3 regions of the Paenibacillus glufosinatiresistens genome follow, and region 2 is predicted to be linked to each of the others. Evidence: riboswitches for the same ligand, from Rfam matches in the RefSeq annotation. Region 2 holds a riboswitch; each other region holds the start of a gene.
What was found. Region 2 has a riboswitch for cyclic di-AMP ahead of RBI05_RS10970 (C40 family peptidase). Riboswitches for the same ligand answer to the same signal wherever they lie in the genome.
Positions count from the first base shown of each region.

Region 1 (3,278 bases), on a different contig from region 2:
CCTGTAGCGTTGCTCCTGCTTATTATGACATACCGGACGGAAGGATAGAGCCGCCGCGGCAGCAGAACCGAAAAAAATATCAAGCGGGCCGGCAATTCGGGTTTATCTTTCGGAAGCAGGGGTATAAAAAGGGTAAGAGGGACAAAAAATCCCCCCTGCCGGAACGGCAGGAGGGATGGTGAAAGTCCTACTTCGACACGGGCTTATTGCACGTCGTCGTTATCTTCGGAATCGACGGCTACCGACTTGTAGGCTGTCGTGCTCAGTACCCGCTTGGCTCCAACGTAACGGTTCACATAGTAGCTGTCGCCCAGGGAGCTGATGGTAACGCCCTTGCTGGAAGAAGCGTGTGCAAAACGGCCTTCGCCCACGTAAATGCCGACATGGGAGACACCCCGTCCCGTCGTGTTGAAGAACACGAGGTCGCCAGGTCTGAGATCGCTCTTCGCTACCGCGTCGCCAAGCTGATATTGGGAACCCGACTGGTGCGGAAGATCAATGCCGATCTTGTTGAACACATACATCGTGAATCCGGAACAATCAAACCCGCTGGTCGAGGTGCCGCCGGAAGAATACTTCGTTCCAATGGCCTTGTCGATCACCTTGTCGATCTTGGAATCGGCGAATGCGCTTCCTGCTCCGAGCGTAAGTGCAATGGACATGCTGAGAAATGCTGCTGCGAATTTCTTCTTCAAAGAGATTAAACTCCTTCCAAGGCCTGCGAGGTTAGCTTAAGGATTCGGTTGAAGGTCCCCTATGACCCCTCTGTGAATAGGAGGTCAATTCACCCAACGTGGTTCCCCCGCTCCCCCAGTAATACGGGGAATTCGGCACAGTATGTATGATGTCTTGCCGGCAATCGTGACAAAAACGTATAAAAAAGGGGAAACAATCATTACAAAAATGTTACTAAAAACTCACTGGCATCATTGTAACAAACCTGAAGACGGTTGGCAATCACTCTAGACTCCGGTTTGTGAACTTTATGTAGCGCTTTCATTGCAAAAAAACGCTTTATAGCGCCTTTTTTTCCCTACATAAAGGTTACCTCAAAAAAATTTGAAGAAATCGGAGAATAAGAGAGAGAGAACTGTTTCACCAGGAAGAAAAAGGGTTAATGAACAATAAGAAGGCCCGAAATGCTGGGGAGCAGCAGACTCGGGCCACAGAAAGCGAATAAGCAGCTAAATGGATGTAGAAACGATAATCAATCGTAAGCGACGGCCTTGAATGCAGTGGAACTCATGACGCGTTTGGCGCCGACATAACGTTTGGACCAGTAGGACTGGCTCAGCGAGCTGATATTCACGCCGCGTGAAGACGAAGACTGCGCAAATTTGCCGTTGCCGACATAAATGCCAACATGCGAGACGCCGCTCCCCGTCGTGTTGAAGAAGACAAGGTCACCGGACCGCAGATTGCTGCGGGAAACCGTTGTGCCCATTTTGTATTGTTCTCTGGAAGTTCGAGGAAGGTTAAGTCCCAGCTTCTTGTATACATACTTGGTAAATCCCGAACAATCAAATCCGGCGGTGGTAGAGCCGCCTACTTTATAAGATACACCGATCGTTTTGGCAATAACGCTGTCCATTTTGGAGTCGGCGAAAGCGCTTCCGGATCCCAATGATGTGAAAACAACCACAAGTCCCAGCGTCGCTGCTGCGAGTTTTTTGCGAAATTGTGCCTTATTCAAAACGTTAGAGCTCCTTCCAATGCCTGCGTGGTTAGCTTAAGGATTCGGTTGAAGGTCCCCTATGATCCCTCTGTTACGAGATCAATTCACCCAACAAATGGTTCCCCCGCTCCCCGGTGCCCGGGAATTTGGCTTGTTATGCACCTTGTTATGGCATCCAACGGTACGACAACCGGCAAAAGTGACGAACCGGCTTTGAAAGATTACAAACTTGTTACCAACTGATGTCCTCATTTTAGCAGAGGCATTACTCTTTTGCAAACTTTGGTGTGCCGAAAATCGACAAAAAGAGCCCCTCTTCTGTGTCAGAAGAATGAACTCTTTGGAAGAGTAGAACATTTGTTTCTCTTCTGTTCGCTGTTACCGGAAGAAATGGGGGCATAAGTTCAGTCAGAAATTCCCTCCTGCCGGGCACGCCAATGATGATATTGCGCAGCGATCCCCCATAGAGCGAACAAGGTTGCCGGCAACGGCGCAGCCTGGCGAATGAGCAGGGCGGGCAAGCCGGGAAGAAGATACCCGGAGGCTGCGCAGAGCGCGGCGGTCAGCGCGCCTCCTGCGCCGATGAGCAGCCGGAGCGAGGCTGCGGGAATGAAATAGCGGAGCACATGGCCCAGCGAGGAGAGGACCCGGCCGCCGACGTAGCCGAACTCCAGATAGAGCCAGATGAGCCGAAGGATGAACAGATAGAGCAGCCAGGGCGCAAGAAGGGGGAGCAGCCCCCACAGGCGGGAAGAGTCAAAATAGGCGGCGAAGAGCGTTCCTCGGGCTTGCGGAATGATCCAGTACAGCGGAAGCAGGGCGAAGGCCCATTCGGCCATGCTGAAGAGCAGAATCGGCAGGCCGTATTTGCGCATGCCCGGAAAGAAGAACAGACCACGTTCTCCCAGACTCTCCTGCCTCAGTTCGTGCAGCAGCCCTGCCCGGATGAAGGAAGAGATCAGCAGCCTAGTCAGAAGCAGGAGGGCAAGAATCAGGAGCCAGCGGCGGACATCCGGGCTCCCCTCCAGCCGCAGGCGGCCTTCGAGATAGAACAGCACTCGTCCCATCGTTGTTCCTCCGGCTTCAGCAGCCGGATAGCGCAGGAGCAGGGGGACAATTGCCGACCGGAGGAACCCGTACAGAAAGTAGCCCCACAACAGCCGGTACAGAAAGAGAAGAATGAGAATATAAGTCTGTTCTTTGGTGCTTCGCCAGCCGCATTTGATCCAGGTTCTCATGTGCGCTCACCTCACCATGACAGAATGCCGAGCAGGGCCTCGATTCCTTGCGCCACACCCATCGTCCAGCGGGAGACGGAGGCTGCGGGAAGTTCCGCTCTTCGGAAATTGTTGACATGCGCGTTCTCCAGCAGGATCTCGTGTTCCGGATCAATCTCGGCCGAGAGGAGCGGGGAAGGGTAAGTCAGCTTAAAGACCGTTCCTCTGCTGTATCCGTCCCAATCTTTAAGAATGCTCCTGCCGTCCGCGAAGGTGAACCGGACCTTGACTCTGCCGTACAGCGAGCCGGCGTTGGAGAGGGTGACCTCCGACCGGTACAGGACCGAGGCGCCCTTGGCCGGTTCCCGGACGATCCGTATGCGGTC
Region 1 covers NZ_JAVFHT010000026.1:16,158-19,435, forward strand. The annotation lists gene RBI05_RS18160 (C40 family peptidase) at 204-695, opposite strand; cyclic di-AMP (ydaO/yuaA leader) riboswitch at 701-843, opposite strand; gene RBI05_RS18165 (C40 family peptidase) at 1,208-1,693, opposite strand; cyclic di-AMP (ydaO/yuaA leader) riboswitch at 1,699-1,837, opposite strand; gene RBI05_RS18170 (hypothetical protein) at 2,080-2,913, opposite strand; gene RBI05_RS18175 (M1 family metallopeptidase) at 2,925-3,278, opposite strand, start outside.
Region 1: linked by a shared signal. The riboswitch ahead of RBI05_RS18165 (C40 family peptidase) and the one ahead of RBI05_RS10970 (C40 family peptidase) in region 2 are both predicted to bind cyclic di-AMP.

Region 2 (3,278 bases):
TTCTTCGCAAAATAAGAAAAACACGGTTTTCTTATTTTTTAAATACCTCCACATAGTTTACACACTATTTTCAGATACTATGAGACTATCTGTTAAGCTGGAGATGAACAAGATGATGAAGAAAATTGGCATTAAGAAAGCGGATTTAATTCTTATCACATGTATTTTGCTAATAGCCCTGACTCTTTTAGGAGTAGAGTTGCTTAGAAAGGACCAGCCCAATACCGGTACTTATGCAAGTATACGTATAGATAATAAACTATATAAAGAGGTAGAACTCACGGATGAGCCCCAAATTATCAAGATTCAAACAAAAAGAGGATACGATATACTCAAAGTTCATGATAGAGGGATCGAAGTAATTGAATCGGACTGCCCGCAAAAAATCTGTTTTAGCTTTGGTTTAATATCAAGACCAAGACAATCTATCATTTGCCTACCTCTGCGAATGATTGTTGAAGTGAAGCCTAATTCAACTGATGATATAGATGCGATCCTATAACTTTCTTAAATAAAAAACAAACTATTCCATAAGCACATATATTGGGCTAAACGTAGAATCAGAGATCTATGTTTAGCTTTTTATTTACCTGTTATAATGAGCTCAGGTTATCTCAAATAAAAAAGGAACGGATTTTGTATGACTACGCACATCGTTGAATTGTTAGCTGAAAGTGGGTATTTCGCCATTATCTTAAGTCTGGTTTTAAATATATTAATAAGCATTTTTGCATTCATCCCTAGTGTATTTCTCACAGGAGCTAACATCACCTTGTTCGGTTTTCTCAACGGAATGATGATTTCCTTTTTCGGAGAAGTGCTCGGGGCAATTGTTAGCTTTGTTCTCTATCGCAGGGGGTTCTTGTCCTTAATACGAGGTATAAAAAATGAGAATAAATATTTGAAGAGACTTCAACAAACTTCTGGTTATGAAGCATTCTTTCTTATTCTTGCTTTAAGAATACTCCCGTTTATCCCTTCAGGATTGGTTAATATATCGAGTTCCGTTAGTCGTGTTAGCTGGGTCACTTTTGGATTAGCAACTATGCTTGGAAAGCTGCCAGCTCTGATTATAGAGGCTTATTCTATTCAGCAATTGCTGATTCTCAGCAAGGAATATCTCAGTGTGGCTTTGATTTTAGTAAGTATCGTACTCATTCTAATCATCTTCACGGTTAGTAAAAGAAGACACACTAAGTACAGGGACTAATAAATTATTAGTTAACAACGCTGAGATAGCCCTTTTTATACTTATCATGAGAATCCATCGCATGTACCTTATCCTACTTCCAATAAAAATAATCCTCAAACAAGCTTAACGGAATTAGAATAGCCTATTCAAATAAAAAGATCGCCTCTCTAATTAGAGGCGATCTTCATTACTCCACATGTAGAAAACTTTCTATTAACGGCTCACCATTTCAGAATAGCTGTTTTCACTGACTACACGGCGAGCTGTTACATATCGCTCCTTATAATACGCCTCTGACAAGCTGCTGATTCTTACGCCCTTACTGCTGGAAGAGTGAGCGAACTTGTTATCACCTACGTAAATGCCCGCATGCGAAACTCCAGAACCAAATGTGTTAAAAAAGACGAGGTCACCCTCACGTAAATCATCTTTGGCTACAGGAATGCCAGTTTTAGCCTGCGATTGAGAAGTGCGCGGAAGGTCATCTACATTGAACTTCTTAAGTACATATAGAATAAATCCGGAACAATCAAAGCCTGAAGTTGTGGTTCCTCCATAAAGATAAGGGGTTCCTACGACCCGATTCACAACACTGTCCAAGGTTACCTCGCTAGCATATGTACCTGGTGCTGCAGAAGCAAATATAAATGAGGCTGCCAACATGGATACGATGACTTTCTTCAGAAACTTGTTCTCCCTTCAATGCCTACGGAGTTAGCTGAGGATTCGGTTAAAGGTTCCCTATATTCCCTTTCATGCAAGAATAATTCACCCAAAAAATGGTTCCCCCGTTTTCAACGCTGAAATTCGGCAACTTATTAATATTTTGTAACTATTAACACTTTAATAGATAGTAGGCCACCTGTCAATCCTTCTAAAAATTTAACTATCAACGTATTTTCTACGTACTTTCTTCATTGTTTCTCCATATTTTTGCTTTATAATAACCACTCAATATCATTCTTTGTCTGAAACAATAGTAACGTTTTTGTAATATATTTCAATATCTTTGGTGTATATAAAAAGACGAGTAGTTACTTCCTCCTCGTCTTCTAATCCCGTATATGTCGTTTAATTGATATTACGTTTTCGATTACGATACCTGTGTTTGTTCCAAAGCCGATCCCAGAGATTCTTCAATTCCCATCATCATTTTATAATGGGCATGATGATGTGTAACCACAAATATCTTTTCAAATACCCGTAAGTACTTGCTGACTGTATCCATCGGGTGCTCGATATACAAATCATCTCCTGCAAAGTGAGAACCATCATTGGCCCAGGAGATTAAGGATTTACATATGACCTTCTCATCCTCCTCGAATCTATCAATAATGTCCTGATCGCTGTAATTACCATAGATTTTAAAATAATTTTCAATGATTCTACGAATCAAATTCTGAACGGTGATGGAAGAGCTGTGATTGGCTGACTTTAATTCCTGCCACATTAACTCATACGAGCTTTTAATCGGGTTGCTGTTATACGGGGTTGATTCGGTTACATCATTCCATTTTCGGATAATCCAAAATGTCTCATCCGCCATCCTAGCGCCATTTTTGGGCCGGTTTTTTGAAAACGTAATTTCCTTGTGAAAATAGACATTATGCGTTAGAAGAAACAACTGAATGATATTACTTTCTTCGTTGCGTACATCTTCTATAAGTTTGGAAATCAGATTGCTTACGATAAACAATACGTTACTGTCCAAGCTTGAAATGGTGTCATCAATCACAACAACTTTATTCTCCGTAATTAAATCACTGTTATTGCTACCGTTTAATAAGTGCATAAAATAAAGAAAGGTAACAAACGTTTTCTCGCCTTCACTTAATGTTTGATTAACGTCCTCACCATTTGATCGGATTAACCGATAATTTCCTTGACTTTGTGTATGAGCGAATTTGAAATTAGTAAAATGATAGGCCCTCAGTAACCGATTCATTTCGTTTACAGAGGGGATTACACTCGTAATCTGAGCCTCCAGCCTGTGAATTTCGGATTCTAATGCGACTCTTTCATTCTTCTTTTGAGCTAATGTTGCAGAAAGGTTGTCGATTGCTCGTCCTGTTCTATAATCTATACG
Region 2 covers NZ_JAVFHT010000008.1:72,323-75,600, forward strand. The annotation lists gene RBI05_RS10960 (NusG domain II-containing protein) at 113-502, shown strand; gene RBI05_RS10965 (TVP38/TMEM64 family protein) at 641-1,210, shown strand; gene RBI05_RS10970 (C40 family peptidase) at 1,406-1,876, opposite strand; cyclic di-AMP (ydaO/yuaA leader) riboswitch at 1,881-2,015, opposite strand; gene RBI05_RS10975 (AAA family ATPase) at 2,286-3,278, opposite strand, start outside.

Region 3 (3,278 bases), on a different contig from region 2:
CCTGGAAATTGATTTCCCTACCGATCTGCCCTATGATGTATTCCGTCCCGGAGAGGGCTTTCACGGGAAGCAGATTTTGCTGCTGGACCGCCAGGAACGGCTGCGTGAAATTTCGGAAGTATCGGATATTGTCCGCTCGATCAGCGGCATTCACCGGGGCCGCTATCATTTATATGTCCCGCAAGATAAGCTCATGCCACTGCTCCCGCATCTTCCCGGGAATGTGCGCGCCATATTTGAACGATTGTAGACAGAAGGAGAGGAGCCTGAACCCATGGAATTATTCGACACGCATACCCATCTGGATGCGCCGCAGTTCGACGGCGACCGGGAGGAGACTATAGCCCGGGCCTTCGAATCCGGGGTCACCCGAATGATCAATATCGGCTTCAACCGTGAGACCATCCCGACCACGATGAGCCTGACCGAGAAGTATGACAGCATTTATGCCGCCATAGGCTGGCATCCGGTGGATGCCATTGATTTCCGCGAAGGCGACCTGGAATGGATCGCTTCCCTATGCGCCCATCCCAAAGTCGTCGCTATCGGCGAAATCGGGCTGGATTATTATTGGGATACATCGCCGAAGGATGTGCAGCAGGCGCTTTTACGCCGTCAGATCGGACTGGCCCGGGAATTGAACATGCCGATTGTCATCCATAATCGCGATGCCCATGAGGATATTGTTAAAATTCTCCGCGAGGAAAAAGCATCGGAGGTTGGCGGCGTCATGCACTCCTTCTCGGGGAGCTGGGAGACGGCCAAACAATGCCTTCACATGGGCTTCCACTTGTCTTTTGGGGGACCGGTTACATTCAAGAATGCAAGGGTTCCGAAAGAGGTCTTGAAGGAGACGCCGATGGACCGGCTGCTGATCGAAACGGACTCCCCCTATCTGACGCCTCACCCCTTCCGCGGTAAGCGGAATGAGAGTGCTCATGTCAGGTTGGTGGCAGAAGCGGCGGCTGAAATAAAGGGCTTACATTTGGAAGAATTAGCTAAAAAAACGTATGCGAACGCGCTGGAACGATTTGGTATCCAGCGAAATCCGGAGGAAAAGGGGTGAAAAAGGGAGCATTCTCGAAGGATTAAACTTTTTTAACGAAGAAACCACTGTTTATTACAAATATTTAACCTTTTATGTTTGTAAACGTGGTTGAAGTGCGCTTTACAATCTGCATTAAAACAGGATATCATCTTTTCAGTACAACGAGCTGCTGGTCAGCCGTTGATTCACCGATCGTCTCGCTGAGTCTCCGTCACGGAGAACGGGGGAACCGATATTGATCTGCCGTATCCCGGTCGTACATAAGCCATCGTCGGACGCGTCTGCAGAACAGTATTTGATTTCTTTTCGTGGTCTTTGGGGTGAATTTGAGGGCATTCGCCATGAGCGGATGACCTGAGATAGGGCGTCTCTCTTTCGTCCGAACCCGACAGCTAACCCCGTAAGCGCAAGTAAGAGAGGAAACCTCGTGCACAAGTCCCTGATCCGGCCTTGGAAAAGCCACGGAAGAGTCCTCTGTTAGAGTCTCTTTCCAGGCTTTTTTTGTTTGAATTTTTACAGTATCCGCCGGATAAATACGAGTGCCGGGCAGCCGATCGGTGAACGGGAGACGCATGCTTCTGATCTACCGCGTATCCTGTGACAATCTCATGTAGCTTCACGCGAACGCCGTGACAGTCATCAAAGAGAGAAGTTCGCGGCCGGAAGCTATGCAAGGAGGATGGAGAGTATGGGCGCAATTCAACCAGAGATGACCCATGATTCGCAGACATCCAGCAGGCCGAACGCAGTACAATGGATTCAGAGCCATATTCGCATCCTGCTGCTCGCAGGAGCCGCATCTGCCGCGGTGGTGCTGTTGATCGTGTTCTTGACCGGCGGCAGCAGCATTAAGCAAATTACAGTTGTTGTCGACGGAGAGATCCGGACGCTGGAGACGCGCAAGACGCTTCTTGGCGACATTCTGGCGGAAGCCGGAATTACGGTATCGCCGCATGACCAATTGTCGGCCTCGGTAAGCGACGAATTGAAGAACGGTGACCGTATCGCCATCGACCGGGCGCATCAGATCAGCCTGACCGAAGGCGGCAAGACGAAGACCGTATATACGACCGAGGATCACCTCGGCACCGCATTAACCAAGCTCGGGGTAAACCTGGGCGAGCATGACAAAGTATTTCCTTCGACCGACACCGCAATTTCCGCCAATCGTCTGGATGTCAAGGTCGTCCGTATCACGAAGCAAGTCGTGCAGCGGACGCAGAACTTGCCGTTCCGGGTCATCAAGACGGCGGACCCTTCCCTCTATGTGGGTGACGTGCGTGTGGCACAAGCAGGCAAACCGGGAGTCATGATCCAGCATATCGAGAAGACCTATCAGGATGGTCAGCTCGCTTCGATGGTCATGGTCGGCAAAGAGGTTCAGACGGTAACGAAAGACAAAGTTATTGCCGTCGGCACCAAGGCGAAGCCGATTCCCAAGCCAGCTGTCGCTGCCAAAGCCAAAGCCACCACAACCAAGGCCAAAACTACCTCAAGCGGAGGAACGGCCAAGAAATCCGGCGTGAATTTCGATTATAAACGGGTAATCAAGAATGTCTCCATGACGGCCTACTCTTCCGAAGAGCCGGGCATTGGCACACGGACGGCTTCGGGGACGCGGGTAACCGAGGGACGGACCATTGCGGTCGATCCGAATATCATTCCGATTGGCTGGTGGGTGTACATTGAAGGTCTGGGATTCCGCCGCGCAGAGGATACGGGCGGTGCCATCAAAGGCAACAAGATCGACGTCTACTACGATTCATTGAGCCATGCACGGAATTTCGGACGCAAGTCACGTACGGTGTATGTGATCGGACCGGTCAAACCCGAGCTGAACTGACGGCAGTGAGGTGGGACGGTTTTTGCAAAAAAGCGGGACTTACGCTATAGTGAGTTAAGCTCTCGCCTATACAATTCTTTAGCCAAAAAGAAGGGGAGCGAACCCTTCTTTTTGTTATATCCGACGGATTTATTCCGCGGGAAGTTGCGGGAGGCTATAACTTTTTATCAATAAGGGATGCCTGATAGATGATGATCAAAGAAGTCATAGTGGTGGAAGGCCGAAGCGACACGGTGGCGGTCAAGCGGGCCGTCAAGGCGGACACAATTGAGACCGGAGGCTCTGCGGTTGGGCCGGCGGTCATTTCCCGGATTCGGCTGGCGATGGAGCGGCGCGGCGTGATTATTCTGACCGACCCTGACCATGCCGGTGAACGCATCCGCAAGA
Region 3 covers NZ_JAVFHT010000021.1:10,753-14,030, forward strand. The annotation lists gene RBI05_RS16900 (HD domain-containing protein) at 1-250, shown strand, start outside; gene RBI05_RS16905 (TatD family hydrolase) at 275-1,066, shown strand; cyclic di-AMP (ydaO/yuaA leader) riboswitch at 1,237-1,470, shown strand; gene RBI05_RS16910 (ubiquitin-like domain-containing protein) at 1,737-2,891, shown strand; gene rnmV (ribonuclease M5) at 3,083-3,278, shown strand, end outside.
Region 3: linked by a shared signal. The riboswitch ahead of RBI05_RS16910 (ubiquitin-like domain-containing protein) and the one ahead of RBI05_RS10970 (C40 family peptidase) in region 2 are both predicted to bind cyclic di-AMP.